3 regions of the Arthrobacter sp. G.S.26 genome follow, and region 2 is predicted to be linked to each of the others. Evidence: riboswitches for the same ligand, from Rfam matches in the RefSeq annotation. Region 2 holds a riboswitch; each other region holds the start of a gene.
The links. Region 2 has a riboswitch for cyclic di-AMP ahead of ACRB8A_RS10480 (C40 family peptidase). Riboswitches for the same ligand answer to the same signal wherever they lie in the genome.
Positions count from the first base shown of each region.

Region 1: another riboswitch for cyclic di-AMP. It lies ahead of ACRB8A_RS04090 (M23 family metallopeptidase); the one in region 2 lies ahead of ACRB8A_RS10480 (C40 family peptidase).
Region 3: another riboswitch for cyclic di-AMP. It lies ahead of ACRB8A_RS03425 (hypothetical protein); the one in region 2 lies ahead of ACRB8A_RS10480 (C40 family peptidase).

Region 1 is NZ_CP193752.1:876,784-886,642, reverse strand. It holds gene ACRB8A_RS04100 (NlpC/P60 family protein) at 1-478, opposite strand, end outside; gene ACRB8A_RS04095 (C40 family peptidase) at 643-1,341, opposite strand; cyclic di-AMP (ydaO/yuaA leader) riboswitch at 1,403-1,577, opposite strand; gene ACRB8A_RS04090 (M23 family metallopeptidase) at 1,714-2,535, opposite strand; cyclic di-AMP (ydaO/yuaA leader) riboswitch at 2,546-2,754, opposite strand; gene ACRB8A_RS04085 (metal-dependent transcriptional regulator) at 2,901-3,596, opposite strand; gene serC (phosphoserine transaminase) at 3,874-5,004, shown strand; gene ACRB8A_RS04075 (DUF3027 domain-containing protein) at 5,181-5,873, opposite strand; gene ACRB8A_RS04070 (cold-shock protein) at 5,880-6,263, opposite strand; gene ACRB8A_RS04065 (hypothetical protein) at 6,469-6,702, shown strand; gene ACRB8A_RS04060 (helicase-associated domain-containing protein) at 6,713-9,205, shown strand; gene ACRB8A_RS04055 (DNA repair helicase XPB) at 9,215-9,859, shown strand, end outside.
Region 2 is NZ_CP193752.1:2,302,081-2,311,939, forward strand. It holds gene ACRB8A_RS10465 (coiled-coil domain-containing protein) at 1-277, opposite strand, end outside; gene ACRB8A_RS10470 (IS481 family transposase) at 457-1,419, shown strand; gene ACRB8A_RS10475 (hypothetical protein) at 1,439-2,404, shown strand; cyclic di-AMP (ydaO/yuaA leader) riboswitch at 2,591-2,756, shown strand; gene ACRB8A_RS10480 (C40 family peptidase) at 2,760-3,608, shown strand; gene ACRB8A_RS10485 (protein adenylyltransferase SelO) at 3,739-5,214, opposite strand; gene ACRB8A_RS10490 (APC family permease) at 5,211-6,650, opposite strand; gene ACRB8A_RS10495 (hypothetical protein) at 6,750-6,974, opposite strand; gene ACRB8A_RS10500 (IclR family transcriptional regulator) at 7,067-7,876, opposite strand; gene ACRB8A_RS10505 (NAD-dependent epimerase/dehydratase family protein) at 7,917-8,750, opposite strand; gene ACRB8A_RS10510 (ABC transporter substrate-binding protein) at 8,851-9,859, shown strand, end outside.
Region 3 is NZ_CP193752.1:718,329-728,187, reverse strand. It holds gene ACRB8A_RS03460 (hypothetical protein) at 1-367, shown strand, start outside; gene ACRB8A_RS03455 (EamA family transporter) at 558-1,472, opposite strand; gene ACRB8A_RS03450 (LysR family transcriptional regulator) at 1,545-2,453, shown strand; gene ACRB8A_RS03445 (SixA phosphatase family protein) at 2,431-2,958, opposite strand; gene ACRB8A_RS03440 (winged helix-turn-helix domain-containing protein) at 3,025-3,888, opposite strand; gene ACRB8A_RS03435 (response regulator transcription factor) at 4,590-5,330, shown strand; gene ACRB8A_RS03430 (HAMP domain-containing sensor histidine kinase) at 5,336-6,847, shown strand; cyclic di-AMP (ydaO/yuaA leader) riboswitch at 6,967-7,118, shown strand; gene ACRB8A_RS03425 (hypothetical protein) at 7,124-7,876, shown strand; gene ACRB8A_RS03420 (YdeI/OmpD-associated family protein) at 7,970-8,419, shown strand; gene ACRB8A_RS03415 (glyoxalase superfamily protein) at 8,506-8,883, opposite strand; gene upp (uracil phosphoribosyltransferase) at 8,986-9,621, opposite strand; gene ACRB8A_RS03405 (phosphatase PAP2 family protein) at 9,692-9,859, opposite strand, start outside.

The DNA of each region.
Region 1 (9,859 bases), 1.4 Mb from region 2:
CGCCCTTGCCGCTGGCGGGGGCCTGGGCTGCGGGTGCAGCCGCCGGAGCGGGAGCCGAGGCAACGGTGGCCGTGACCTTCGGTGCCGCAGCAGGCTGCGCAGCAGGGGCTGCGGCGGCGGGCGCTGCGGGCTCGGCTTCCTGGACGGTAACTTCGGGCTCGGGCTCAACAACGGGAGCCGGCGTGGTGGTCACGGCCGGCTTCTCGAAGGTGATGGCGATGGTCGAAGCGGCGGAGATGGGGGCGTCAACCGTCGATTCAACTTCCAGCCCGGACAGCGGCGCTGATTCGCGCTGGGTGCTGGCGTCTGCAGCGTTGGCTGCGATTCCGCTGGTGAGGACCAGGCCGGAAGCTGCGGCGATGACGGCAGCCTGGCGTCCGAAGACTCCGGCGTTGCTGCCGACAGCCTTGGCAATGACGGTGATCGAGTTGGTTTTGGTGACCTCGGCGCGATGCCGTGCGATTGCACGAGTAGTCATCAGTTCTCTCTTTCGTTGTCCCGGGCCCTGCTGGTGGGCAGGCCCGGGGCGTTGGCCGCGCCGGCATCTTGGGGGTATTCCGGCGCGTCCAGAACGGGGATTTGGTGATTGGCGTGAAGCGGTTTCGAGCAAAGAAAAAGTTCCCGGGGCCGAAGCCCCAGGAACTACTTGCCGAGCGTGTAGAACGAGGAGGAGCCCGTGGCTGCCACTGCGTGGAGCAGGGTGCCCTGGGAGGGGTTGAGCGCGCTGATCATCATGCCGTTGCCGACGTAGATACCAACGTGCGCGCCGCCATTCTGCATGACCAGGTCACCCGGCTGCGGGTTGGACGTGGGCGTCATGGCGTTCCAGGCATTCGTGCGGGGAATGCTGATGCCGGCCTGGGCGTAGACCCACTGGGTGAATCCGGAGCAGTCCCAGCCATTGGGGCTGGTGCCGCCCCAGACGTAGGGACGGCCGATGCCCGTGTAGGCGATGGCTGCGATGCCGGACGTCGAAGCCGCAACAGGCGCGGCCTTCTCTGCCGGCGCTGCTGCCGCGGCCGTAGCTCCGGCTGCGGCCGGGGCTGCTGCCGTTGCGGTGGCTGCGGGGGTGGCCTGCACTCGGACCGGCTCCGGCTTCGGCGCAGCAATGGTTGTGACCACTGTGCGTTCGAAGGAAACGGTGGCGGTGGGAGCGGCGGTGACTGCCAGCGCGGTCTGGGCGGTGCCGGACTCGGTGGAAGCGGACACTCCGGCAGTGGTGTCAGCAGCTGTGGCAGGCAGTCCCATGGTCAGGATCAGGCCCGACGCGGCGGCGAATACTGCCGCCTGGCGACCTACTGTCCCGGCATTGGCACTGACGGCTTTGGAAACACTGTCCAAAGGGCTGGTGCGAACCGTGAGCGCACGGTGGCGCGCAGAATTGTGGCGTGAAGACAAGAAGGTGGCCTCTCCCAATGCCTGCGAGGTGAGCTGTCGGATTCGGATGGGAGTCACCCGGCCGCGCTGCTTCCTGGGAAGCTTTGCGACTTAACCCCAAGGCCTTCGATACAGCTGAAGGCCAAAATTGGTTCCCCCGCCCCTGCCAGACGATGAAATGCGAACGGACCTTGAGCGGTGGCAGAGCTAGGCAATCCACTCAAGAGCGTCAAGTTCGGAAAACTTGACGCAAGTTAGACGGTACAGCAGTTTCGTTTCAATGTCACATTCAGGTCACGGCGGATCTCGGCGATCCGGTAGTGAACCATCATTTGACTAGAGCCAGCCGGTAGGATCGACGACTTCGCCGTTGACCTGGACCTCGAAGTGGAGGTGGCAGCCGGTGGAAGCGCCCGTGGTGCCGCTCAGGGCCACCACATCGCCGCGGGACACCGTCTGGCCTTCCTTCACAGTGAAGGAGGAGAGGTGGTTATAGGTGGTCTCCAGGCCATTGCCGTGGTCGATCACCACGCGGTTTCCACCGCCGTACTGGTGCCAGCCGACGAATGTCACGGTTCCGGTTGCAGCAGCAAGCACGGATGTGCCGCACTGGGCCACGTAGTCCTGGCCACGGTGGAAGTCGCCGTTGCCGCCGGTGATGGGGCTGACGCGGTAGCCGAAGGGAGAGGCAGTGGTGAGCGTGGCCAGCGGCGCAGCAAGGCTGCCTGCCGAGGCCGCCCGGGAGACGGCGCTGGCGGACTGGGCGCTGAGCAGCTGCTTGAGCTTGCCGTCCGGATCGGCCTGGGTCACCACAGCGGAACGGCTGAAGTCCAGCTGGGCGCCGGCTTCTGCGGAGATCCGGGGCTGCGGGGTTACTGCGGCGGCAGCCACGGGGGTGGCTCCGGGTGCGTCGGTTGCAAGCACGGGGCTGGTGGCCGGGACGGTCACGGTAAGGACCAGGCCCGTGGCAGCCAGGGCGATGCCGGCTTTCTGGCCCATGCCGCTGGCCGACGCGAAGTCGGTGATCTGCCGGAAGGGACCCCTGCGGCGGCGCGCGTCGCGGTGGAAATCGCGCGGGCGCTCCGTGCTGGTGGCTTCAGCTGCCCGTGGCGCCGAAGCGGGGACGGCCGCACGGCGGCGTCCCCTGGAGGTCTGCATGGTCAAGAACGGTTCCTCTCTGGAAAAGCCTGCGGAGTTAGCTGTCGGATTCGGGTCAGAGAGTTCGTTCGACCCGGTCCGCGCGGGCAAGCTTTGGCACAGGGGTATCCCGTAGGATCCTTCACTGGAGAGGCTTGCTGCTGACGGACTTCACCCCAAGGCAGCCCCCGCTGCCGGTTGTGGTTCCCCCGCCTCTGCCAGAAATGACTTGTGCGCCTGATCCGCTGGCAGAGCTCGGCTCCGGATCAAGTAACGCTTATGTATCAACGCTTAGGTTCAACTATATCCGTTACCCCCGCAAAGTAACAATTCCGTTATCTTTGCGTAACCCGCTCGGGATTGGGTAAGTGCGGCGTCGGGCAGCGTCAGTTGACCGCGACGAAGACGTGCGCTGCCACTTCAGGGGGCAGTTCCAGGGCACCTTCGATGCCGGCCACGCGGACGGAGATGTAGTCGCCAACGCGCTCCAGCGAAACGGCTGCGCCGGGCCGGATGCCGCCTTCGTCGAGCTGGACCAGAAGTTCCGGTTCAACCTGGATGGGCTCCGCCAGCCGGCTCACCGTCACCGAGGAGGCGGGGCCGTAGGACTTCATGGCTTCGAGCAGGCTGACGGCTCCGTCCCGGAAGCCGTTGCCGGGCTGGCCACCCAACGCCGCGAGGCCCGGGATGGGGTTGCCGTAGGGCGACTCCGTGGGGTGGTTCAGCATCTCGTAGATGCGCTTCTCCACGCGTTCGCTCATCACGTGTTCCCAGCGGCAGGCCTCGTCGTGGACGTACGCCCAGTCCAGGCCGATAACGTCCGCCAGGAGGCGCTCGGCGAGCCGGTGTTTGCGCATGACTTCGGTGGCGCGCTTACGGCCGGTCTCGGTCAGTTCCAGGTGCCGGTCCCCGGACACCACCACCAGGCCGTCACGCTCCATCCGGCCGATGGTCTGCGAAACCGTGGGCCCCGAGTGCCTCAGCCGTTCCGCGATGCGGGCCCGGAGGGCAACGATGTTTTCTTCCTCAAGCTCCAAAATGGTGCGAAGGTACATCTCCGTAGTGTCGATAAGATCCGTCATCCAGCTCAGCTCCTCGAGCGCAGTACCTTGCGTTGTCCCACCGTACCGCCCAGACGGCGGCGTAGTCCGTGGAAAAGCTTAGCCTATTTTGAGTTTGTCCGAATAGATTCGGCTCTTCTGCCGGACTGTCTCAATGACTGGACTATGACGGGTGCGGTTCCCGCCGAAACACCACTTCAGGCACAATTGGAGGGTCCGGGCCGAGGGCCGCTGACCACTGGCGGCCGGCACCCAGCCGTCCCGGCGCAACAACTTCCACGCCGAAATTGGAGCACCTGTGAGCGAAACCAGCATCACGATCCCCGCCAACCTGCTGCCCCGGGACGGACGGTTCGGCGCCGGACCCTCCAAGGTCCGGCAGGAGCAGATCGATGCTCTTTCCGCCGCGTCCAAGGCCATTCTGGGGACCTCCCACCGCCAGGCTCCGGTCAAAAACCTGGTGGGCTCCGTCCGCTCCGGCCTGAGCCAGTTCTTCCGCGCCCCCGAAGGCTACGAAGTAGTCCTCGGCGTCGGTGGCTCCACCGCATTCTGGGATGTTGCCAGCTTTGGCCTGGTTGAGGAGAAGGCGCAGCACCTGTCCTTCGGTGAGTTCGGTTCCAAGTTCGCAGCCGCCACCAACAAGGCCCCGTTCCTGGCGGCTTCCTCCATCATCAAGGCGGAGCCGGGCACCCGTCCCACGGCACAGGCAGAGGCCGGTGTGGACGTCTACGCCTGGCCCCAGAACGAAACCTCCACTGGCGTCTCCGCCCCGGTGCGCCGCGTCGCGGGGGCCGATGAAGGCTCGCTGGTCCTGGTGGATGCCACCTCGGCTGCCGGCGGGCTGGACGTGGACGTTGCCGAAAGCGATGTCTACTACTTCGCACCGCAGAAGAACTTTGCCTCGGACGGCGGGCTGTGGCTGGGCCTGTTCTCGCCGGCCGCACTGGAGCGTGCCGCGCGGATCAAGGCCGGCAACCGCTGGATCCCGGATTTCCTGGACCTGCAGACGGCCATCGACAACTCCCGGCTGAACCAGACCTACAACACCCCGGCGCTCTCCACCCTGGTGACCCTGGACGCCCAGGTGCAGTGGCTGAACAGCAACGGCGGCCTGGACTTTGCTGCCGGGCGCACCGCCGATTCGGCAGGCCGGATCTACAGCTGGGCCGAGGCTTCGGAGTACGCAACACCGTTCGTAGCCAACCCGGACGAACGGTCCAATGTCATCGCCACCATTGATTTCGATGATTCCGTGGACGCCGCCCAGGTGGCAAAGGTCCTGCGAGCCAACGGCGTGGTGGACACCGAACCCTACCGCAAGCTGGGACGCAACCAGTTGCGCATTGCCACGTTTGTTGCCATCGATCCGGACGACGTGACCGCCCTGCTGGCCAGCATCGACTACGTGGTGGGCGAACTGCGCAAATAGCGCGCAGCGACATGTCCTGAACGCACGACGGCGCCGCCCGGCTAAACAGCCGGGCGGCGCCTTTTTGTTGTGGTGCGGAGTGCCGTGGTGCGGAGTGCTTGGTGCGGAGTACTTTGGTCAGAAAATGCCGTGCGGAGTGCTGGGGCTTCGGCGGGAAAAACCGGGCCCGCGGGGCCTTAGTCTCCCCGGCCGCCGAAACCGGCACTGTCCGGCGAGTCTTCATCCTCGTCCGTTTCGGCGTCGTCCGCGTCATCGTCGTCATTGTCGTTAGCTGCATCAGCTGACACAACTGCGTCGTGTTCCTGGCCTTCCGGCACCTGGTCCGCAACGTCGTCGTCCGTTTCTGCGGCATCCGCATCAGCAGAGCTGTGGGCCGGCGCGTCCCGGTGCCGGCGTTCCTGCTCCTGGGCAGCCTGTTCCTGCTCATCCTCAGGCCGGACGCGTTCGGCCCACGGCACCCATTCAGGGGCGAGGATGGATTCCCCGGACGGTAGCATGCCGAGCTCGTTGACGGTGACCGTCTTGGAGCGGGAGTTGCGGGTCAGCACGGCGTACCACTGCCAGCCCTGGTAGCCGGCGAGCCTGGACTCGAACAGGTGCGTCACCAGGCGGTCGCCTTCGCTTTTGGCGGCCAGGTGCCGGCCAACGGCGCCAGGTTCGGTGATGCCCTCGACGGCGGCGCGGGCCGAATCCACGGCTGCGGCCAGGAAGGCATCCGGCTTTCCAACCCGCCAGACGGGCACACCGGCGCCCCGCTTGGGCGCGGCCGGTGCGGGGGCTGCCGCAGCAGGGGTGGCCTGGTCAGCGGCCGGGGCGTCAGCGGCCTGGTCCTGCAGCACCGCTTCCGGCTGTTCAGCTTGGGGGTTCATGGTTGCCTAAACGTCCAGCTCGTCGGCGACCTTGCGGAGGGCAGCGGCGATGGCCTTGCCCTTGTTGCCTTCCGGGTACTTACCGGCCGACAGGGTGCCGGACAGGTTATCCAGCACACTCACGAGGTCCTGGACCAGGGGCGCCAGGTCCTTGGCGCTGGGCCGCTTGGCCTTGGCCAGGGACGGCGTTTTGTCCAGTACCCGCAGGCCCAGCGCCTGGGCACCCTTCCGGCCGTCAGCGACGCCGAACTCCACACGGGTGCCGGCCTTGAGTTCCGTCACACCCTCGGGCAGCGACGATTTGGGCAGGAATACTTCCTGCCCGTCCTCGCCGGCGAGGAAGCCGAACCCTTTGTCCTTGTCATACCACTTGACCTTGCCGGTAGGCACGTAATCAACCTTCTTCGTCTTAATGTCTGGGGACCCGGCCGGCCACCACCGCGTCCGCACTGTGGTGCGGGTTCAGGGTATGGCAGCTGCGGACCGTCTTGGTCTGTATCCTTCAAGGTTATCCTGCCCGGTGCCACATTCCCGCTTTACCGGGCCCCACGGGAGCCGTTCACCCCCGCCGCCGCGGGCCTGTAGCGTTACTTCCATGACACCCCCGCGCTACCGCAGGCCCCTGATGATTGCGGCCGCAGCCATTGCCCTGCTGTCCCTGGCCGCCGTTGCAGCCGTTATGGCGCTGGCCTTCGCCGGCGCCGTGGCTCCGCCCTGGGTGACCTACTCCGCCCTTTACGGGCTGCCGCTGGCATTCATCCTGATGCTCTTCCTGGTTCTGGACAGTGTTGCCGGGCGTCGCCGGGCAACAAAGCCTGACCGGCGGTAACGTTGGACTGATGTCCCTCATTCGCGCGCTCAGCAAGGACTTGGCCGCCCGCACCGATGACTCGCTGCGGGCGCTGTTTGCGGCGCGGCCGGACCTTATCTCCCCGGGCGTCCCGGATTTCGCCGCGCTGGCGGCCCGGGCCAGTGCGCGGGTCAGCGTCCAGCGGGCGCTGGAACGGCTTAACCGGCCGCAGATGCAGGTCCTGGAAACCCTCCACCTGTGCACCAACACGGACACCGGCCACAGCGCGTCCGCCGCGGGGCTCCGCAAACTCATCACCGGGTCCACCGCCGCCACCGTCGACGGCATCCTGGCCACCCTGCAGGAAATGGCGCTGGTCCACCGGGCAGCCCCACCGTCCGGAACCGCCGCCGGGCCGGCAAAACACCGGTTTTACCTGCCTGTGGGCTCCTTGAAGGACGTGGTGGGGATTTACCCGGCCGGGCTCGGCCGCAGCTACACGGAACTGGTCCGGCTCCAGCCCGCGTTTGCGCAGCGCGCCGTTCAGCTGGTTTCCGAACTGCACCGCAGCGGTGCGGACATCCACGATGCCACCACCCCCATGGAAGCAGCTCTGGCCCTGCAACATTGGACGTCATCGCCGGAGGGACTGCACCATATCCTCGCAGGGGCACCGGCAAGGACCACGGCGTTGCTCGCCAGGTTCCGGAACTGGGCCATGGGCGCCGTCCCCCAGGCGCAACGCAAGGCGTCGATCACCACCGAGGGTGCCGACGTCGGGCCCGTGGACTGGCTGCTGGCCCGCGGCCTGCTGGTGCCCCTGGACGCGGCGCATGTGGAACTGCCGCACAGCGTGGGCACGTCGCTGCGCGGCGGTGTGGTTATCGACGACTTCAGCCTTACCCCGCCCCGCCCCGAGCTTGGCCGGACCACCGCCGCGTTGCGCAGGAACGCTGCCCTCAGCGCCATCTCGGAGACCCTGCGCCTGGTGGGCGAGCTGCTGCACGCCGTTGGCGAACAGCCGTTGGCAACCCTGCGCAGCGGCGGCGTGGGCGTCCGCGAAACCCGCAGGCTGAGCGAGGTGCTGCGCCTTGACCAGACCCGGGCGGGGGTGCTGCTGGAACTGTGCGCCCTGGCGGGCCTGATCCGGCTGGACGTGGACACCAGTTCCTGGGTGCGCCCGGCGGACCTCGAATGGCTCCTTGTGCCCCGGCAGGAGCAATGGTTGTGGCTGGTCAACGCCTGGCTGGCCAGCGAGCGGGTGCCCTCCCTGGTGGGCCAGCCCGGCGCCGGGCCCGCAACGGGCCACCGCGCCCCGGGCGGCGGTGCCATCGTGGCGCTCTCCGCCGAGGCGCAGCGCCCCGACGCCCCGGTGGTGCGCAAACGGATCCTGGAAATCCTGAAGGAGCTCACCGACGAGGCAGGGGCGCCGGACGGAACGGCGCCCGTGCTGGACGCAGTCGCGGTCCTCCAGCGCGCCGAATGGTCGCAGCCCAGGATGGCCCGGCGCTTCAGCTCCCTGATCCGCGGCGTCCTCGCCGAAGCCGAGCTCCTGGGCCTGGTGGGATCCGGCGCGTTGACCCAGCTGGGCAGTGCCGTGGCGGCGGACCAGCAGGACGATGCGCTGGACATCCTGGGCGAGCACCTGCCCGCGGCACTGAACCACGTGCTGCTCCAGGCCGACCTGACCGCCGTTGCCCCCGGCTACCTGGCACCGGCCCTGACGGAGCAGCTCCTGCTGATGGCCGACGCCGAGGGCCAAGGACCTGCAGGGATCTACCGCTTTTCGGCCGGGTCCATCCGCCGGGCCCTGGACAACGGTTTTGATGCCGCCGGGCTGCTCGCCTTCCTCCGCGAGCACTCGGCCACTGCCGTGCCCCAGCCGTTGGAGTACCTCGTGGCGGACACGGCATCCCGGCATGGCAGGCTCCAAGTGGGGCCCGCCGCCAGCTTCATCCAAAGCGACGACGAGGCCGCCCTGCAGGAGCTCCTCTCCGGCCCCCGCGCGGTCGCCCTGGGCCTGGCCCGGATCGCCCCCACGGTGCTGGTGGCCTCCGTGGCTCCCCGGGAAGCCGCGCAGGCCCTCCGCAGCCTGGGCCTCTCCCCCGCGGTGGATAACGGGGACGGGCCAGCGTTGCGGCTCCGGCGGACCACCGCGCCGCAGGAGAACGGCCGCCCGGTCTATTCCGCGCCGCGGACCGCGCCCCCGGCTGAGGACGTGGAGGCGCAACTGGCCGTGCTGCGGCAGGTGGGGGCCGCCGTCGGCAACGGAACATCCGGTGCCGGCGCATCCGGCAACGGGCACTCCGGCGAGGTGGCCACCCAGCTGGGGCTTGAGGCGCTGCAGCGGGCCATCCGGCTCAAGCAGAAAATCAGCATGAACGTGGTGGACAGCCTGGGGAATGCCAACCTGGAAATTGTTGTTCCGCTATCCGTAAGCGGCGGCCGGGTCCGGGTGTTTGACCCTGCCAGGGAAACAGAACGGGTCCTGTCCGTCCACCGCATCATCGATATCGAGGCCGCAGGGGAACTGCGCCAGTAAAGGACCCCCGTGAACGACGGACCCCTGATCGTCCAGAGTGATAAAACCATCCTCCTGGAGGTGGACCACGAGCTCGCCACCGAAGCCCGGCACGCGATCGCGCCCTTCGCGGAACTGGAACGCGCCCCGGAACACGTCCACAGCTACCGGCTCACCCCGCTGGGCCTGTGGAATGCGCGGGCCGCGGGCCTGGACGCCGAACGGGTCCTGGATACGCTGCTGAAGTACTCCCGGTTCCCGGTACCGCATTCGTTGCTGGTGGATGTGGCCGAAACCATGTCCCGGTACGGCCGGTTGCGGCTGGAAAAGGACCCCCAGCACGGCCTGGTGATGCGCACCGACGACTATCCGGTCCTGGAGGAAGTGATCAGGGCCAAAAAGATCCAGCCCCTGCTGGGCCCCCGGATCGACGGCGAAACCGTTGTGGTGCACGCCTCCCAGCGGGGCCAGCTGAAGCAGCTGCTGCTGAAGATCGGCTGGCCTGCGGAAGACCTGGCCGGCTACGTGGACGGCACCCCGCACCTGATTGCGCTCAAGGAAGAGGGTTGGCAGCTGCGGCCCTACCAGCAGCAGGCCAGCGAAAACTTCTGGTCCGGCGGCAGTGGAGTGGTGGTGCTGCCTTGCGGCGCCGGGAAAACCATTGTGGGCGCAGCG
Region 2 (9,859 bases):
CGGCCACGCCATAGTCTGCGGCGGCGGTTACGGCCTGGCCGCCGAGGATTTCCGCCTGTGCTGCCAGCCCCGTCAGCAGCTCGTTGATTTTGGCGATTTCCGTTGCCTTGCCGGCCTCGGTTTCCTTGGCCTGCTGCACGTCTTCCCACGAGGGATAGCCCGAGGGCGGCGCCGGCTCGCCGGCCATGGCGGGCGGCAGAACGGCCGAGCCGGCCAGGATAAGTGCCAACAGGCCGCCGGCCAGGGGCGACCGCACTTTGGAAACGAACGGGGACATAGTTCCGAAGCCTACCGGCGTCCGTCCGCCGGAACACGCTGAAGTGTCCACATCGTTACATTGGGAGCTGCAAAACGTGGACCTAGATGTACTCGGCCAGGACGTTGGTTACACCGTAAAAGGGTGAAGACCTCTTAGGTTGGTGGTTACCACACACACCGAACGACTAAGAGGTCTTCATGGTCCACCGTAATGCCCGTCTGACTCCTGCCGGTAGAGGCATCCTTGTCCAGCGTGTTCTGGACGGCCGACCCGTGGCCCACGTGGCGAAGGAAATGGGTGTCTCCCGGACCTGCGCCCACCGGTGGTTCCGACGCTATCTGGAGCACGGCTGGGACGGGATGGAGGACAGGTCTTCACGTCCGCGTTCCTGCCCGCACGCCACCCCCGCGAGGAAGATCGACGAGGTGCTCGCCGCTCGTGCCGAGCACCGCGAGGGCCCGGTCCAACTCGCCGAACGGTGCCACGTCCGGCCCCGGACGGTCTCCCGGATCATCGCCCGGGCCGGGATGCCCCGGTTGTGGGAGCTGGACCCGATCAGCGGCGAACGCATCAGGGCAGGCCGGGCTACTGACCACCGCTACGAACGCGACACCGCCGGTGAACTGCTCCACATTGACGTGAAGAAACTCGGGAGAATCCCAGCCGGCGGCGGCTGGCGTGTTCATGGCTGGTCCGAAACCGTCAAAGGCCGCGGACTCGGCTACGACTTTGTCCACGTGGCCGTCGATGACCACTCACGCCTGGCCTATGTCGAGGTCTTCCCGGACGAAAAGGGCCCGACCTGCGCAGCGTTTCTGGCCAACGCCGCAGCGTTCATGGCCGCGAACGGGGCACCCGTTCAAGAAGTCATGACCGATAACGCCCTGGCCTACATCCGGTCAACAGCCTTCGCGACCGTCATGAAGGACCTCGGCGCCAAACATCGGCGCACAAAGCCCCGCAGCCCGTGGCAAAACGGCAAAGCCGAACGATTCAACCGCACCTTGCAAGAAGGCTGGGCCTACAAGAACGCCTACGACTCCAGCAACCACCGAACACAGGCACTGACCGGCTGGCTAGACTTCTACAACCACCGCCGAAACCACGCAGCCCTCGGAGGGCGACCACCCATCAGCAGATGTAACCAACCTGCTGGCTGAGTACACCTAGACTGGGGCCATGGGCACTCCCCGCCGTCCTTCGCGTGGCACGCCGCGCTGCGCAACGGCGGCCGTTGCCGGCCTGGCCCTGGCCGCCCTGACTGCGTGCTCTCCCCCAGCCAATCCGACGCCGGCGTGGTCCACTCCAGCCGCCGCAGAACCGGCACTCACCGTGGAAGTAAACCAGTCCCGGGACCAGTACGGGCGGCATGGCATTGAGTTGCTGATTACCAACAGCACAGACAGTCCGGTCACGGTCAGCGACGCCCGGCTCAGCACTTCCCTGTTCCAGCAGGACATCCGTTGGGACTCCGCGGGCGGTGTAGTGGTCGTGCCACCGCACCAGGCCAAAATCCGAACCGCAATGTTGCCCACGGCTGCCTGTCCGGAGCCGGGGCGGCCCACTTCCAGCGGGCCTGCCGCGGTGGCCACAGCGACGTTGACGCTGCCGGCGGCAGACGCCACCGCCCCGGCCACAGTACCGCCCACCACCGCTCCCACTCCCACCAGCATCGCGTTGGAGGCAACTGATCCCCTCGGAATCCTGGCCCGGAACAACGCTGAACTTTGCCTTTCGGCGGCTGCGGCAGCGGTAGCGGACCTGGCCCTGGCTCCGGACCTGGCCGTCGCGCCGGACTTGCGCACCGCCGTCGTCCACCTGCTGGTTGATCCTGCTGGCGGGGCCCGCGGGAGCGGCCGGCTGACCCTCGAACGGTTCGAAGGCACCACGCTGCTGGCGGAAGCGTCGGCGGATCCCTGGCCCGTTGACACCGTTGTCAGGGCGGGAGCTGCGCCGTTCGTTATGAACCTGCGGCTCCGGCCCGCGCGCTGTGACGCGCACGCTGTGGCGGAAGACAAAGTGGGCACACTGCTGCCCGTCCGGGTGGCAGTGGGGATGCGCTCAGGGCAACTGAAACTCGTCGCCGGAGCCACCCTGCGCGGCCAACTTTATGACTTTGTGACGAAGGCCTGTGCGGCCGGCTGACCGGATGGCGTCCTTCGAGTTCAGGGGCCCGGCAACACATCAGCGATGGACAAACCAGGGATCCGAGAGGCCCACCTCGCATGTTATCCAAATGTGACAATTGGTCGGCACCTGGGTTATGGTCTTGATGTGTCCCTCTCCAACGGGGCACTCCCACCAGCATGCCGAGCCCTGCCGCTGGCCTGGGATCAATCGTTTCCGGATGGCAGGGACGGGGGAACCAAGTTTCCACGGCTTCTTTGAAGCCTTGGGGTTAAGTCGATAGCACCTCTGTCCTTGATGGGGTGCTCCCGGCCGGGTAGCTCCAACCCGAACCCGACAGCTCACCCCGCAGGCATGGGAGAGGCGATCTATCATGTCAAAAAACACCCTGGCTGCCCGTCACCGCGCGGTGCCGACCCATTCCATCGTTCTTGAAGGCCTGGCAGTTTCCGCCAAGTCGCAGGCCAAGTCCCTGGGCCGCCCGGCCCTGGCCGTGGCCGCCGCATCCGGCATCGCGTTCGGCATCGGCGCCCCGGCCCACGCCGGCGTGACCGCACCGGATACCACCGGAACCAGCAACGTCCAGGCGTACTCGGCACCGGCAGCGCCCGCTGCAGCGCCTGCCCCTGCCGCTGCCGGCAATGTCCACACCGTTGTTTCGGGTGACACGCTGGGCGCCATCTCCTCGGCCAACGGCGTCAGCCTGAACGACGTCCTCTCCGCCAACGGGCTGTCCATCTCGGCCGTCATCTACCCGGGCGACCAGATCCAGATCCCAGGCGCCGGCTACGTGGCAGCCCCCGTGTCCGCCCCGGCCCCGGCTCCCGCCCCGGTCCAGGCTGCAGCCGTTGCCGCCCCGGCCAACACCGGCATGAACCTCAGCTACGCGTCCGCTCCGGCAGCCTCCACCGGCACCGGTACCGGCGCCGCAATCCTCGCCTCGGCTTACAGCCAACTGGGCGTTGGCCAGGACTGCACCGCCATGGTGGAAAAGGCCCTGCGTTCGGTAGGCAAGTCCGTGGGCGACCTCGCCCCGGGCCAGTTCTTCCAGTACGGCAGCGTTGTGGGCTCACCGGCCCCCGGTGACCTGGTCATCACCGCCGGCCACGTTGGCGTTTACGCCGGCGACGGCCAGGTTGTCAGCGGCGGCGTGGACGGTTACAAGACCGAGGTCCACTCCATCAGCTGGCTCGCCGGAGCTTCCTTCGTCCGCGTAGCGTAGCTTCGCGGCGCAGCAAGCGCCTGCACCACCGCAAGGGCGGCAGCCGGGATCAGTCCCGCTGCCGCCCTTGGCGTTTAAGGAATGCGGCGCGGAACCGGCGGGGCCCCGAACCAGCGGGCCCGGCCTGGCCTCAGGTGCCGCAGTAGCTCCGGTAGGCGCCGAAGTCGGCCGGCGGCCCTTCCGCGAACCGCTCCAGGCCCGGCCGTTCCGTGAACGGGCTGCCAACGGCGTCCAGCAACAGGTGGAATGGTGCCAAGTCACCGGCAGTGGCGGCGGCCAGGGCTTCCTCCACCAGGTGGTTGCGCGGAATGTAGATGGGGTTGGTCCGGTCCATCAGGGCGGGGTCCGGCTGCCGGGCCAGCCACCGCGCCGCCCAGGCGTCGTACGCGGCCAGGTCCATGATCATGCCGCGGACCGGTCCGGCGTCACCGCGGGCGGCCTTGACCAGGTTGCGGAAAAACTGCGTGTGGTCCACGGGGCCGTCCTTGAGCAAGGCCAGTGCGCCGTCAACCAGCCCGGCGCTTTCAGGGTCTGCAGGTGAGCCATCCGCCGGTGCCGGCAGTCCCAGCTTGGCCAGCATCCCTGCCTGCCAGGCCGCACCGTAAGCAGGCCGGAAGAGTCCCAGTGCTTCCACTGCCAGCTCCACCGCCTTTTCCTGGTCCTCGTGGAGGAGCGGCAGCAGCGCTTCGGCAAGCCGGGCCAGGTTCCATTCCGCCACTATCGGCTGGTTGGAGTAGGCGTACCGGCCGCCGGTATCGATGGAGCTGTACAGCGCGCCGGGATCAAACGCGTCCATAAACGCGCAGGGCCCGTAGTCGATGGTTTCCCCGGAGATGGTCATATTGTCGGTATTCATCACGCCATGCACAAATCCCACCAGCATCCACCGTGCCACCAGGTCCGCCTGCGCCGCCAGGACATTCCTGAAGAGCTCCAGGTAGGGCTGCTCGGCGGCAGCAGCTGCCGGGTAATGCCGGGCGATGGCGTGGTCGGCCAGCCGCCGCAGCAGGTCCACGTCGTCGGCGGCCCGGGCGTATTGGAAGCTGCCGACGCGCAGGTGGCTGGCCGCGACGCGGGCCAGGAGGGCTCCGGGCAGCAGCCCTTCGCGGCGGACCTGCCGCCCGGTGGCCACAACGGCCAGGGCGCGGGTGCTGGGGATGCCCAGCGCGTGCATGGACTCGCTGACCAGGTACTCGCGGAGCATGGGGCCCACCACGGCCAGGCCGTCCCCTGCCCGGGCGAAGGGCGTGCGGCCCGAGCCTTTAAGGTGCAGGTCCAGCTGGTGCCCGTCGGGGCCGGTCACCTCGCCCAACAGCAGTGCCCGGCCGTCGCCCAGCCTCGGCGAGTAGCCGCCGAACTGATGCCCTGCGTATGCCTGCGCTACTGGTGTGGCGCCGGCCGGGACATGGTTTCCGGTCAGCAGGCGGATGCCGTCGTTGCTTGAAAGGAATTCGGGATCGAGTCCCAGCCGCCGCGCCAGGCCATCGTTGAGGACCAGCAGTGCAGGGTCCGGCGCCTCTTCGGCCTGCCACGGGACAGCGAGTTCGGGAAGCTCGCGGGCGAAGCGGTTGTCCAGCGTTAAGGTCGTTTCTGCGGCAGCGCTCATGCCTTCAGCTTATCGCCGCCGTTCGAGCGCCGGTTGATCAGCCAGGTAATGAGCCACAGCACAACGCCGATGGCCATCAGGCCCCCGGCGATCTGATATTGGATCGGGTTGCGGCCCACCCATGGACCGGCCAGGAAACCGCACAGAAGGGCGGCCACCAGGGGCAGCAGGCCGGGCGAGCGGAAGGTGTGCGCCCCGGCCGCTTCCGGCTTGCGCCGCAGGATCAGGCAGGCCACGTTGACCACCGTGAACACACACAGCAGCAGGAAGGCGGTGGTTCCGGACAGGTTCGCCACGATGTTGCTCTTGGGATCGCTGGTGACGTAGATGATGAGGCCCAGGGCCAGGGCGGTGGAAAACGCGATGCCGGCCCACGGCGTCCGGCGGACCAGCAGGACCTTGCCGAGCTGGCGCGGCAGGACCCTCTGGCGGGCCATGCCGTAGATCAGCCGGCTGGCCATCAGCATGTTGATCAGGGCCGTGTTGGCCACGGCAAACACGGCAAGGAACGGGAAGATCCGGTCGATGGGGAAGTCCGGCGACCCTTTGTGGACCACTTCAAGCAGGGCAGCGCCCTCGGCCTCGCGGATCCCTTCCAGTTCCGTGGGTGAAAGCACGCTGACCACGGAGATGGCCACCAGCATGTAGAGGATGACGGCGATGCCCAGGCCGGTGAGCATGGTCCGGGAAAAGATCTTCTCAGGGTCCTTGGTTTCCTCCACCATGTTCACCGAGTCCTCGAAGCCCACCATGGCGAAGAACGCGATGGAGGTCGCGGCCGTGACCGCCAGGAACAACCCCTTGTCCTGGTAGTCCGTAAAGACGAAGACCTGTTCGGGGTTGCCTGTTCCGTGCGCCATCACGTAGAAGCCGACGCCGATGACGATGCACAGTGCGAGCATCTCCACCAGGGTGAGCACCACGTTGAACTTCACGCTTTCACCCACCCCGCGGAGGTTGATGGCGGCCAGGACCAGCATAAACACGAGGGCCACCACGGTGACCACGCCCTGCCCGGGCTTGGCCAGCCAGCCATTGACCTCCAGTCCGCCGAAGAAGTTCTGGGCCAGGACATTGGCGGAGGTGGCGGCGCTGGTGATGCCGGAACAGACCACGGCGAAAGCCACGAGGAAGGTGACGAAGTGTATGCCGAAGGCCTTGTGCGCATACAGCGCCGCTCCTGCTGCCTGCGGGTATTTTGTCACCAGTTCCAGGTAGGAGAAGGCGGTGAGCGTGGCCACCACAAAGGCCAGCAGGAACGGCAGCCACACCATGCCGCCCACCGTGCCGGCCATGGTGCCGGTCACCGCATACACACCGGCACCCAGAATGTCCCCCACGATGAACAGCAGCAGGAGCTTGGGCCCCAGGACCCTTTTCAGTTCGGGCCCGCTGTCCCGGGTGGCGTGGGAGACTTCCTCGGATGTCGCGCTCATTGTGACCTCCATGCTGCGCTGCGTGGTTCGGCGGCGGGTGCCGGTCAGATCACTCTGAACCCCCGGACGCAGCTTTGGCAATGCACTGGCCCTGGGAAGCTAGATCTCTTCTGTTGGCGGGGCCACGGGCGCCGCCTCATCCTGAAGGAGCGGGTCTTCCTGCCATCGGTCGGGGTTGTCCTCCGCAGCGCCGGGGTAGCTGTCCGGCTCACCCTTGACCGGATCAAGTTCCAGGGAGGCCGTCGCGCCGGGTGTTTCCGGCAGGATCACGTCATCGTCCTGGACCACTTCGAGTTCTTCATCCGGAAGGTTTTGTTCGGTCATGGTGTTGCCTTTCCCTTGGTTGGCTTATTGATATTTCGTAAGCCTACTGAGTATCACGGGAAGGGGAAACCTTGCCGACGGCGGCCTGCCGCCTAGCGGATGCCGGCCGCCCGCAGCGTTCGGGCCAGCTCGCCCGCGGCCGAGTGGAGGGTTGCCACCGTTTCGGCCAGCACGGCTTCCGTCGCCAGCTCCGTGGGAATCGAGCAGCTGATGGCATCAGTACCCGGAATCCGGTACGGAACCACCACGCTGACGCAGCAGAGACCCACCGTGTTTTGTTCCCACTCGCGGGAATGGCCCTGTTTTCGGAACGCTTCCAGTTCCAGCTTCAGCGCCGGAAAGTCGGGAACAGTGTTGGGCGTGAGCCGGGCGTAGGGGCCGTCGCCGATCCGCTGGCGTACTTCCGGGTCCGTGTATTCGGCCAGGATGGCCTTCCCCAGTGCGGTGACCTGGGCAGGCAGCTTGCGGCCAACGCGGGAGGAGAGCCGGCGCCGGTCCACTGCCTGGCGGGTGGCGAGGTAGATCACGTCGGACCGGTCCAGGCGGGCGTAGTGGGTGGTGAAGGTGGTGGCGTTGCGGACCTTTTCCAGCACTGCCGAAACGTGCTCCATCACCGGGTCCCGGTCCAGGTACGCGGTCCCGCACAGCAGCGCGTGCGTGCCGATCCGGTAGGCACCTTCGGCGGTCTGCTCAATCCAGTTCAGTTCCACCAGGGTCAGCAGGAGCCAATGCAGGCTGGACCTTGGGTAGCCGGTCAGCTTGAAAATCTCCGCCGTGGTGAGCGGCTTGGGCGCGGCGGCCACCAGCTCCAGGATGGCGATGGTGCGCTCGGCAGACTTGACCAGCTTGACGTCGCCGGCCGTCCCCTGGGTGGTGCCGGGCTGTGTCTCCAGCGGTGTCATCACTACTTCCCCTTCCGCCACAGTCCTGGCCGACGGCACGTCATTTGGCGGCCAGGTGCGGGTAGTTGTCCATGCCCACCCTATGGCCTTCGCTGGCCCAGAAGCCGCCAAGCAGCCCTGCCCACGTGTCCTCCGAAGCCGTGTCCACATCTGCTGCGAAAGCCTCGGCATCATCCCGGGGCTCAAATCCGATCCGCCGGCCGGCATCGAGGCTGGCCCAGCCGCGGCTGTTTGCTGATACCGCCCATACCACGTGATGGCCGGGCGCGCCCTGGTCATTCAGCGTGGCCTCCACCAGGCGGAACGAGTCAGCGGGCGAGAGCCATGAGCCCAAAGTGCGGACATTGCCGGGCCTTTCCCCGCCCGTGCCGATGCGGGCGCTGACTACCTTCATGCCGTACTTATCCGCGTACAGGCTGCCAAGCGCCTCCACTGCCGCCTTGCTGACGCCGTAGTACGTGTCGGGGCGGGGTACAAGGACCTCGTCCTTGGCCGCAGCGCCCGTGGGATGGAACCCCACGGCATGGGTGGAGCTGGCCAGCAGGACACGTTCGACGCCGTTGCGCCTCGCCGCTTCCAGGGTCACCTGGGTGCCGGTGATGTTGGTCGCCACCAGTTCCGCCCACGCCTTCTCCCTGTGCAGCCCGCCCAGGTGGATGACTGCAGAGACGCCATCGAGGGCGGCGAGCATAAAGTCCGGATCCGAAACGGAACCCACATGCACGCTCTCCCGCGGGCCAGGCCCGTCAGCTTCGGCCAGGTCCAGCAACCGGACGGTATGGCCTCCGGCTGCAAGGTAGGGCCGGAGCAGGGTTGCCATCATTCCGGCCCCGCCCGTCAGGGCGATGGTGTGGGGGTTGGGTGCTGCAGACAAGATTCCTCCGACGGTTGACAGTCTGTGATTGTGATCATACTCTCATGAAGTACGTTTCACAGGATAACAGCTATTTACATATGTAAAAAGGAGAACCAGCGTGGATTCGAAGAAGATCTCCCGCTCCCGGGCCGCAGTGGCACTGACCATTGCTTCAGCCGCAGTCCTCACGGGCTGTGGAGCTGGCTCGTCCGCTCCGGCCGCCACCGATGACGGCCAGCCCATTGAAGTCTGGGCCCGCGCCGGTACCGATGCCGCCACCACCTATGCAGCACTTTTCAAGGACTTCACCGCCAAGACCGGCGTGCAGGTCAACTTCCAGGGCGTCCCGGACCTGGACCAGCAACTGCAGACGCGGGCCGCGTCCAAGAAGCTTCCGGACATCGTGATCAATGACTCCGCCGCACTGGGCAACTACACGGCGCAGGGCTACCTCAAAACGCTGGACAAGTCCTCCGTTGACGGCAATGACAAGATCGCCGATTCCCTGTGGGACGAGGCCAAGGGCCTGGACGGCGCAACCTACGGCGTCCCGTTCTCCCGCCAGACCATGATCACCGTCATCCGCAAGGACTGGCGTGAAAAGCTGGGCCTGCCCGTCCCCAAGACGCAGGAAGACCTGGCAGCACTTGCTGAAGCCTTTGCCACCCAGGATCCGGACGGCAACGGCCAGGCGGACACCTACGGCATGACGGTCCCCGGTTCCACCGAGCGCGGTTACCTGGGCTGGTGGGCCTCCTCCTACATCTGGCAGGACGGCGGCTCCTACCTCAAGGACGAAGGCGACGGAAAGTTCTCCGCCACGGCCTCCAGCGCAGAAACCCAGAAGGGCGTCACCTGGATCAAGCAGCAGTTCTGCAGCGCCGGCAACACCCAGCCGGGTGCGCTCACTGCCGCCACCAGCACCGCAACCCCGTTCTTCCAGACGGGCAAGACCGGCATCATCCTCACCGGCCCCTACAACCTGGCCGCGTTCGACACCGCTTTGGGCAAGGACACCTACGAGGTCATCGAAGCTCCCAAGGGCTCCGTGGACAACACCGTCCTGGCTGAGGGCGAGAACATCTACGTCACCGCCAGCAACGGCAAGCCGGACCAGACCAAGCAGG
Region 3 (9,859 bases), 1.6 Mb from region 2:
TGCTGCCGCGGCTACACTCGTCATCCTCTTCCTTGGAGCAGCGTGGCCGGCTGGCCGCCGGGCCAGGCAGGGAACCTCCGGACGGCGCATGCCGGGCCAAACCCGCGCCGGCCGACCCCGCCCCGGCCAAACCGGCACCACACGGACCCGCAGCACGCCACGCGGGACCTCCCAAGGGGGAAAATCCCAGCGGGGGGCTGCCACCGGCCGGGCACGTACCGGCGTACCAGCCCAGGCCCGGCGCACTGCCGCAGCACGCGCTGCCGCCGCCGGGCGCACTGCGTCCCAGCGGATATCAACGCAACGCACAGCCGCCCAACGCTCAGCAACCCAACGCTCAGCAACCCAACGCACGCCGCAGCAGTAGGCGCCGGTACACCAGCCCAACAAACGCCGCCGCAGCGCTCAGCAGCCCAACACACGCCGCCGCAGCACACGCCCGAACACCAACCCCACAAACGCCGCAGCAGTAGGCAGCGGCACAGCGCACCCCGGCTCAGCGCACCCCGGTCCCGCGCATACCCGCGGCGTCTACCCCGTCCACGCCGTCAACCCCGTCAACCCCGCAACAGATCCAGGCCTGCGCGCCGGCTCTGGCGCCGGCCCCGCCCGAAGGTGAGGACCGCCGTCGCCACCCCCGCCAGGAGCAGCAGCCCGCCAGTAACTTCCGGCCCCGAGGGCACCTCACCCAGCACCAGCCAGGCGGCGCTCATCCCCACCACTGGCACCAGCAGCGTAAACGGCACCACCGACGACGACGGGTGGCTGGCCAGGAGCCGGTTCCAGATGCCGTATCCCACCAGCGATGCGAAGACGGCCGTGTAGAGCGCGCTCAGGATGGTGGGTGCCTGCAGGTTGCCCAGCGTAGTGAACACCGCTTCGGGGCCGTCCACCACGAGTGACAGGCCGGCCAGCGGCAGCGGCACCACGGCCCCCGACCAGACCACCAGGCCCAGCCCGGATGCCGCCTTGGCCCGCCGGGCAATGACATTTCCCGCCGCCCAGGAAAGGGCCGCCGCCAGCACAATCACCAGGGGCAGCAACGGTGCAACGGCACTGCGCCCGGTAGCCACGACGGCGAGGCCCGCCACACCAAGAACCACCCCGCCCCCCTGCCGGCGGCTGGGCCGTTCGCCCAGGAACATCGCCGCCAGCAGGATGGTCAGCAGGACCTGCGCCTGCAGGACCAGTGAGGCGAGGCCCGCGGGCATCCCCAGCGCCATGGCGAGGTAGAGGAGCCCGAACTGGCCGGCGCTCATAAAGAGTCCGACGCCGATGATTGCCGCCCAGCTTACGTCCGGTTTCCGGATGAAGAAGATGCAAGGGAAAACCACCAGGACAAACCGGATGGCCACAAACAGCAGGGGCGGAACCTCCTGGCCAGCGGGGTGCAGGCCGATGTCGATGGCCACGAAGTTCAAGCCCCACAGGACGGCGACTGCTATGGCCAACAGGGTGTCACGGAGATTCATGGTCTCACTGTCGCAGACTGACGAATGAAGCACCAGCGTTGAATTGTTTATAAAACAATGTACGTTTGCTTCATGATCGATATTGGCTCACTGCGTGCCCTTGCAGCCGTTGAACAGCACGGATCGGTGATCGCCGCTTCGGAGTCGATTGGCTTCAGCCCCTCGGCCGTTTCCCAGCAGGTCAAGAAGCTGGAGAAGGAGGCGGGCTTCGCGGTCCTGGAACGGCGGGGCCGCGGTGTGCTGCTGACCGAGCGGGGTCAAGCGCTGGCCGCCTACGGCCGGCGGATCCTTGCCGAACTGGAGGAACTCCAGTCCACCCTGCTGGCCGATCCCGCAAAACCCGAGGGCAAGCTCCGGGTGGTGGCCTTCTCCACCGCCTGCCGGGGGCTGGTGGGCCCCCTCCTGGGCCGCCTGGCTGCGGCCGGCACCATGCTGGACGTTAGCGTCCTGGCCGAGGATCCGCGGGAGGCGGTGGCCCGCGTGGCCAATGGAGAGGCCGACTTAGGCTTGGTCCACAACTGGAACTCAGTGCCCTTGGTGATTCCGGAGCACCTCACCCTCGAGTGGCTGTGCGAGGACGTGGCCGATGTTTTGGTCCATCGGGACCACCCGCTGGCCGGCCGGACCGAGGTTGAACCGGCCCACCTGGTGGGGGAACGGTGGATCAGTACGCCCAACGGGGCAATCTGCAACGAAGCCCTGCTGCGGATCTTCACCGGGCTGGGCCGGGTGCCCAACATCCAGGTCTACGATCCTGATTTTGCCACGCACATCGCGCTGGTCCAGCAGGGCGCCGTGGTGGCCCTGGTGCCGCGGCTGGGCCGGGGGGTGCTGCCGCCGGAGGTGGTGGCCGTGCCGGTGACCAACCCGGCGCAGGCACGGCAGGTGGGGATCGTCTACCGCCGCACCATGACAGCCAGCCCGGGCATCAGGCACGTGGCAGCGATACTGCGGGAGATCAGCGGGCCCGCGGAACTGTAAAGCTGGTGATCCGGGCGTCCTGGCCGTCCAGTTCGGCCCACGTCTTCTCCGTCTCCAGCACCGTGAGGGCATTTGTGGGGTACCGGGTGGCGGCGTCCATGTAGGCGTCATGTTCCGAATCACGCGACGCCAGGTGCATGGCCAGGTCCTGGACACCGGGCAGGTGCGAGATCAGCATCAGGGTGGTCACGGTATCCGGCACCTGGTTGACCACCGAGAGCATCCGCAGCGCGGATGCGGCGTACAAGCCACCTTCCAGCTTGGGCGTGGGCGCCTTATCGCCCAGTTCCGAGCACACCCAGGTGCAGGTCTGCCGCGTCCGCAGCGCGCTCGAGCAGAGGATGAAATCCGGCAGCACGTTATGGTCCACAAGCCAGCGGCCGGCGGCGGGCGCATCGCGGTGCCCCCGTTCCTCCAGCGGACGGTCATGGTCGGCCACCCCGCCCGGCCAGTCAGCCTTGGCATGGCGCATCAGGACCAGGCGTTTTACGTGGTGCTCACTCATGGCCCAAGCCTATCGCCCGCCCCGCACCCAACCGCGGCGGCCATCTGCCTCCGGGCGGTGGTAAGGCTAGATCGAGTATTCCGGAGCGGCCCAGACAACAACTTCGGGGTGCTCGTAGAAGCGGTAACCCTGGCCACGGACCGTGCGCACCGTGTTGGCCAGGCGTCCCAGCTTGGAGCGGAGGCGGCGGATGTGCACGTCGATGGTGCGCTCATTGGGCACTTCCTCGGCGTTGCGCCACAGCCCCTCAAGAAGCTCGTCACGGCCAACCGTGCGGGTGCCGTTTTCCACCAGGTAGTTCAGGAGTTCGAACTCCTTGAAGGTCAGGTTCAGCGACTCGCCGTCCAGGTGCACCTCGCGGCGGGCCAGGTCGATCAGGACGCCGGAGGGCCGGGGTTCCTGGGGAAGCTGGGGACGCGGGGTTTCGGTGCGCTGGCGGGCGTTGACGGTGGGGTCGCCAAAGGTGGAACGGACGACGTCGAGCGCGGAACCGGGGGTGCCTGCCGGAGCCACGGCAACGGCGGCGTAGCTTTCGGCGCCGGTGACCAGGGACTGGGCGTAGGCCCGGATTTCCTGGGCGAGCTTGGCGATGGAGGTACCTGCGGCTGCGGCGGTTTCCTCATCGATGCCCATGTAGAGAACAAAGCCGCGGGCCACGTTCTCGTTCGCCACAGGGCGGACGGCGTTGGGCCCGGCAATCACGGGGGTGGGGGCCGTAAGGGGCGCGGGCTCGGCAGGAACGGCGCGGAGCTGCCCGTAGGAGTTGGGGTTATATCCCTGGGGGGCGTAGCCCTGCGCAGGGAAGGTGTTTCCGCTGCCTGCGGGAGCCAGCGCGGGGCGGGGTCCGAAGCCCGGGCGAAGACCCGAGGGCTGGCCGGCCTTGGCGGCGTTACGGACGGAGATGTGGACGTATCCGGATGCAACGGTCATGTTGTGCTTACCTCAATGTGAATGGCCGCCTGGGCGGCTCGAATGCTGGGTTTCCCCGCACTGCGAATTGGGGAGGGACGCCCGACGCTGGGCTGGGGGCGAATGCCTAAGAACTTCGGAGGGTGGGAAGTCAGGCGTACATTCGACAACAGCGCATGTCGGCAGCAGCGGGTGTGCTGGGCCAATATTCTGCGGCTGCAGGTGCTGTTGAGTTCTTGTTCACATTGGAAGTGTGACGCGTAACAATGCCAACTTGCAAGTAACAATGGACGGCATCGTCCGCATGGTGAGACAAAATGCGCTTTTGTGTTGCAGATCACGATTCTGTCCGGCGTGAAGAATAACGTTCGTTATCCGTTCAGCACCTGGAAAATCCATGTTGTTGAGAACAATATTCGGCAATTCCTTCTTTTAGGATTAAGAACTTCAGCCAAGCCGAATTCACGAAAATTCCTCCCTTCCCGCACCCTGCTGTCCAGCCGATGTCCGGCTTCTCCGGAAAAAGTTCCCGGTGCGCTCCCGCAAGATCCCTGCAGCCTGGCCCCTGGACGTTCTTCGAAAGCGCTGGAGCCAGTCGGGACTCCCGCCAGCTGCGGCGGACGTTCCAACCTGAGCGGCACCCAGGTCGCTAGGCTGGGATTCACAGCCTGGACACAGGAACCCCAAAGCCGGGCTTAACCGAACGATCGGAGAGTTGTCCCATGGCCACTTCGCACTCCATGACCAACAACCTCCCCCAGCTGTCCCACCCGGACGGGTCCCCCATCCGGGCCCTGGTGGTTGACGACGAGCCCAGCCTCTCCGAACTGATGAGCATGGGCCTGCGCATGGCGGGCTGGTCCGTTGCCGTGGCCGCGGACGGGCCGGAGGCCGTGAAGCTGGCCAAGGACTTCCGCCCGGACGTCCTGGTGCTGGATGTGATGCTCCCCGGCTTTGACGGCGTCGAGTTGCTGGGCCGGATCCGGGCGTTCGCCCCGGAGGTACCCGCGCTGTTCCTGACGGCCAAGGACGCCATCCACGACCGGATCGTGGGCCTGGCGGCGGGCGGGGACGATTACGTCACCAAACCATTCAGCATGGAGGAGGTCCTGCTGCGGCTGCACAGGCTGGTGCAGCGTTCCGGGGTGGCCGCCATGGATACCTCCGAACTGGTGGTGGGCGACCTGGTCCTGAATATCGATACCCGGGAAGTGACCCGCGCCGGTGACGACGTGCAGCTGACCGCCACCCAGTTCGAGCTGCTCCGCTACCTGATGGAGAACCCCAAGCGGGTCATCAGCAAGGCCCAGATCCTGGACCGGGTGTGGGACTACGACTTCGGTGGCCAGGCCAACATCGTGGAGCTCTACATTTCCTACCTGCGCAAAAAAATTGATGCCGTGCACCCGCCCATGATCCATACCGTGCGCGGTGCCGGCTACGTCATCAAGCCTGCAGAGTAGGTTCTGTGGCCACCACACCAGCCCCGGAGGCACCCCGCCGGAGCGTGCTCCGACCCGCCACCTGGCATCTGCGGACGCGCTTGGTGGCGTTGGCCATGGCCCTGCTGATCGCCATCTGCGGCGCGGTGGGGGTGGTCAGCTACGCCTCAATGGATGCCTTCCTCACCCGCCAGCTTGATGCCCAGCTGAGCCAGGCGGCGGAGCGGGCCAACGATCCCGGCCGCCCGCCGCAGGGCGGCTTCAACGGCCGGGACCCACTGGACGCACGGGGCCAGAGTGTGGGCACCGTCAACGCCAGCATCCGCAACGGCCAGGTGAACACGGGCGGTTTCCTCGCCTCAGACACCACCCGCACCCCCCTCGCGGCTGACGACAAGCCTGTCCTCCTGGGCCTGGCGACGGACGGCAAGCCAGTGGACCGGGAACTGTCCAACGGCAGCTACCGGCTGGTGGCCGTCGAAACCTCTTTCGGCGACGTCCTGGTGACCGGGCTCCCCCTGGCAGTCAAGGACAGCACGCTCACATCGCTGGTGTGGACATTCGTTTTTGTGTCCCTGGGCGGTCTCCTGCTGGTCGGGCTGATCGGCACCGTCCTGATCCGGCGCACCATGAAACCGCTGGAACAACTCTCGGAAGTGGCCACGAGGGTATCCCAACTGCCGCTGGACGCCGGCGAGGTGGCACTCGCGGTGCGCGTCCCGCCGTCGAACTCCAATCCGGGTACCGAGGTGGGCAGCGTGGGGCACGCGCTGAACCTGATGCTGGACAACGTGGCCAGCGCGCTGCAGGCGAGGCAGAAAAGCGAAACCAAGGTGCGCCAGTTTGTGGCTGACGCCTCGCATGAACTCCGCACCCCGCTGACGGCCATCCGCGGTTACACGGAGCTGATGCGCATGACGGAGCAGTTCACGCCCGACGGTGCCCGTTCGCTGGCACGCGTGCAGAGCCAGTCCGAGCGTATGACGGCGCTGGTGGAAGACCTGCTGCTGCTGGCGCGGCTGGATGAGGGCCAGCCGCTGAAGCTCAGCGAGGTGGACCTGACGCAACTCATGGTGGAAAGCGTCAGCGACGAGAAGGTGATGGCACCCGGACACAATTGGCGCTTCGAACTGCCGGACGAGCCTGTGGTGGTCACGGGCGATCCAGCCCAGCTCCGTCAGGTCCTGATGAACCTGCTCTCGAACGCCCGGAAACACACGCCGGCCGGAACCACCGTCCTGGCAGGGGTGGGTACGGCCGACAACACGGCGTTCGTCACGGTGACGGACGACGGCGGCGGGATCCCGGCAGGGTTCGTGGACCAGGTCTTTTCACGCTTTGCCCGCGCGGACGCGGCCAGGAAAGGCAGCGGCGACCAGGCCGGGGCCGCCGCCGCGGAGGGCACCAGCGGGCTGGGGCTTTCCATCGTCCAGTCGATCATCGAGGCGCACGGCGGGAAGGTCTGGGTGACGTCCGAGCCGGGCAGGACGCAATTCACCATCTCCCTCCCGCTCGCAGCAGCCGCCCCCACAACCTGACACGCCGCCGTCGTGATGTCCGTTACCTAAATGTGACTTAAGCTTCGGACTCCTGTACCGTCGAAAGGGTGCGGTTCCCGTTCGGGGCGCATGTCCGGATGACGCCTAGCTCTGCCGCTTCCCGGATCCTTCTTGACCCATGGCAGAGGCGGGGGACCCACAGTCCCGGGCACTGAGTGCCCTTGGGGTTAAGCCATTTTCGTGAATTTTCCGGATGGCCGGATGACCTCATCCGAACCCGACAGCTAACTCCGCAGGTGTGAGAGGCGATCCATCATGTCTGAATTCCCGGTAGAAACGCGCCCGAAAAATGGGGCCGACAGTCCATTCCACACCAAAAAGCGCGGCATTGCCTTCCTGGGCCGGCGCACGGCCATCCTCGCCGCGTCCTGCGCCCTGCTGGTGGGAGTCGGTGCCGCCGGCCAAGCCACCAGCTCCGTCACCTCCCCTGTGGCGGCTGAAACAAAAGCCGCCGAGGCAAGCTCCTCACTGAGACTGGAGAAGAGCGAAATCCAGGCTGCGCCGAGCGAATCTGCGGCGCCGATCGCTGTTGCACCCCAGGCCGCCGAGCCCGCTCCGGCTGCTCCTGCCGCGGAACCGGCGCCCGCCGTGGAAGCCGCTCCTGCACCGGCCCCCGAGCCTGCACCGGCACCGGTTCCCGAGCCTGCCCCAGCGCCGGAGCCCGCTCCCGCACCGGAGCCCGCTCCCGTCGTCGCGGTTAATGACCCTGCCGGTGCGCAGGCCTATGCGGCCAGCCAGCTGGCATCCTACGGCTGGTCGGCGGACCAGATGCAGAGCCTGCTGACGCTCTGGACCAAGGAATCCGACTGGACCACTACGGCCACCAACGCGAGCAGCGGCGCCTATGGCATTGTCCAGTCGCTGCCGGCCGAGAAGATGGCAAGCTCCGGCGCGGATTACCTCACCAACTACCGCACCCAGATCAACTGGGGCCTGAACTACATCAAGGAGCGCTACGGCTCCCCCGCAGCCGCCCTGAACTTCCACCTCGCCAACAACTGGTACTAGGACCCGCGGGGTCCATCCCGGCGGTCCCGTCCCCGGGACCGCCGGGTCGCCTACAGGTGACGCGGCGCTTCCGCGGGCACCATACTAAGGGGCATGAAATTCACCACCGTTATTGCCGGCTCCGGCAACAAGACCGGCATCGAAGTCCCGGCCAGCATTGTGGACGCCTTGGCGGCCGGAAAACGGCCGCCGGTGGTGGTGACGCTGAACGGGGCGTCCTACCGCAGCAGCATTGCCGTTATGGGCGGGCAGTACCTGATCGGCCTGAGCGCAGCCAATCGTGAGCTGACAGGGGCGGGCGCGGGCGACGCCGTTGAGGTGGACGTGGTGGTGGACACCGAACCACGCGTGGTGGAGGTGCCCGCTGACCTGGCGGCCGCGCTGGCTGCAGACAGCACCGCGTCCGACGCGTACGCCGCCTTGAACTACAGCGCCCAGCGGCGCCTGGTAGAGCCCCTGGCCCTGGCAAAAACCGAGGAGACCCGGGCCAGGCGCGTGGCCAAGGCAGTCTCGGACCTGAACCCTGGCCAGCAGCACGGTTAGCCGTTCAGCGCCCCAGCGCCCCAGCCGGCTTTGCACGGCACCCGGCTCCTGGCGTGCCCGTCCGGATTTTCACGGCAGGCCGTCCGCTACATGGGTGGAAGTTTAGCCATGCACTGGACGGCCCACTGGTTGCCGTCCGGATCCTTGAAATACACAAACTCACCCCAGCCGGGGTCCGAGATATCCGTGACATCCACACCGTTGGCTTTCAGGTGCCGGTGCGCCTCCTGGATGTCAGGAACCACCAACTGCAGGTTGGGGGCGGACCCTGCCGGCGCATCCGAGAGCCCCTCGCCGATTGCGATGGAGCAGCCTGATCCGGGCGGGGTCAGCTGGACGAAGCGCAGGTTCTCGTTGACCCGGTGATCGTGGTCAAGGGTGAAACCCACTTGGTTCGCATAAAAATCCCGGGCACGGTCCACGTCGGAGACGGGCACCAGTACAAGTTCAAGTTTCCAGTCCATCCGCTCAGGGTAGCCCGGGCCCTGGAGCCAGGAAAGGGTTCCTGGCCCCTGGTTCGGCCACAACTGACCGCGCCGGCAGTTTTTGCGCGGCCCGGTGGCTGGTTAGCCTGCGATGCCGTAGAGTCGGTCGCCGGCGTCACCGAGGCCGGGAACGATGTAGGACTTCTCGTTGAGCCGCTCGTCAATGGAGGCCAGCACGATTGTCACATTGGACTCGCCCAGCTCCTCCTCCAGCTTCGCCAGGCCTTCCGGTGCTGCGAGGAGGCAGATGCAGGTGACGTCCGAGGCGCCGCGCTTGAACAGGAACTTGATGGCCTCGCGGAGTGTGCCGCCGGTGGCCAGCATGGGGTCCAGGACGAAGATCTGCCGGTCGGTGAGGTCTTCGGGCAGGCGCTCGGCGTAGGTGATGATTTCCAGGCTCTCCTCGTCCCGGGCCATGCCCAGGAAACCCACCTCAGCGGTGGGGACGAGCTTGGTCATGCCTTCAAGCATTCCCAGCCCCGCGCGCAGGATGGGAACCACCAGTGGTGTGGGTTTGGTGAAGGCGGTGCCCACCGTGGTGCTGACGGGAGTCTCGATGGTGACGGGCTGGGTGCGGACTTCGCGCGTGGCCTCGTAAGCCAGCAACGTCACCAACTCTTCCGTCAGTTGCCGGAACACCGGCGACGGGGTGTTTTTGTCCCGCAGGACGGTGAGCTTATGGGCGACCAGCGGGTGGTCCACAACAAGAGTGCGCATGGGTCTAAAACTATCATCCGGCGAACAGGTGGATCGGGCGTGCAGGCCCGTAAAGGCACTGTGGGTTGCGCTACTTCTGCTCCTCGCGAAGGACCGGGTGCTCAAATGTCGGCGCGGGTCCGGCGTGGGCCTTCCTGCGGGTCAGATGGAACAGCCTGTGGGCCAGGATCACCATGCCCACCCACGCCAGGCCCAGGAACCAGCCTGCCATCACGTCCGTCATCCAGTGATGGCCCAG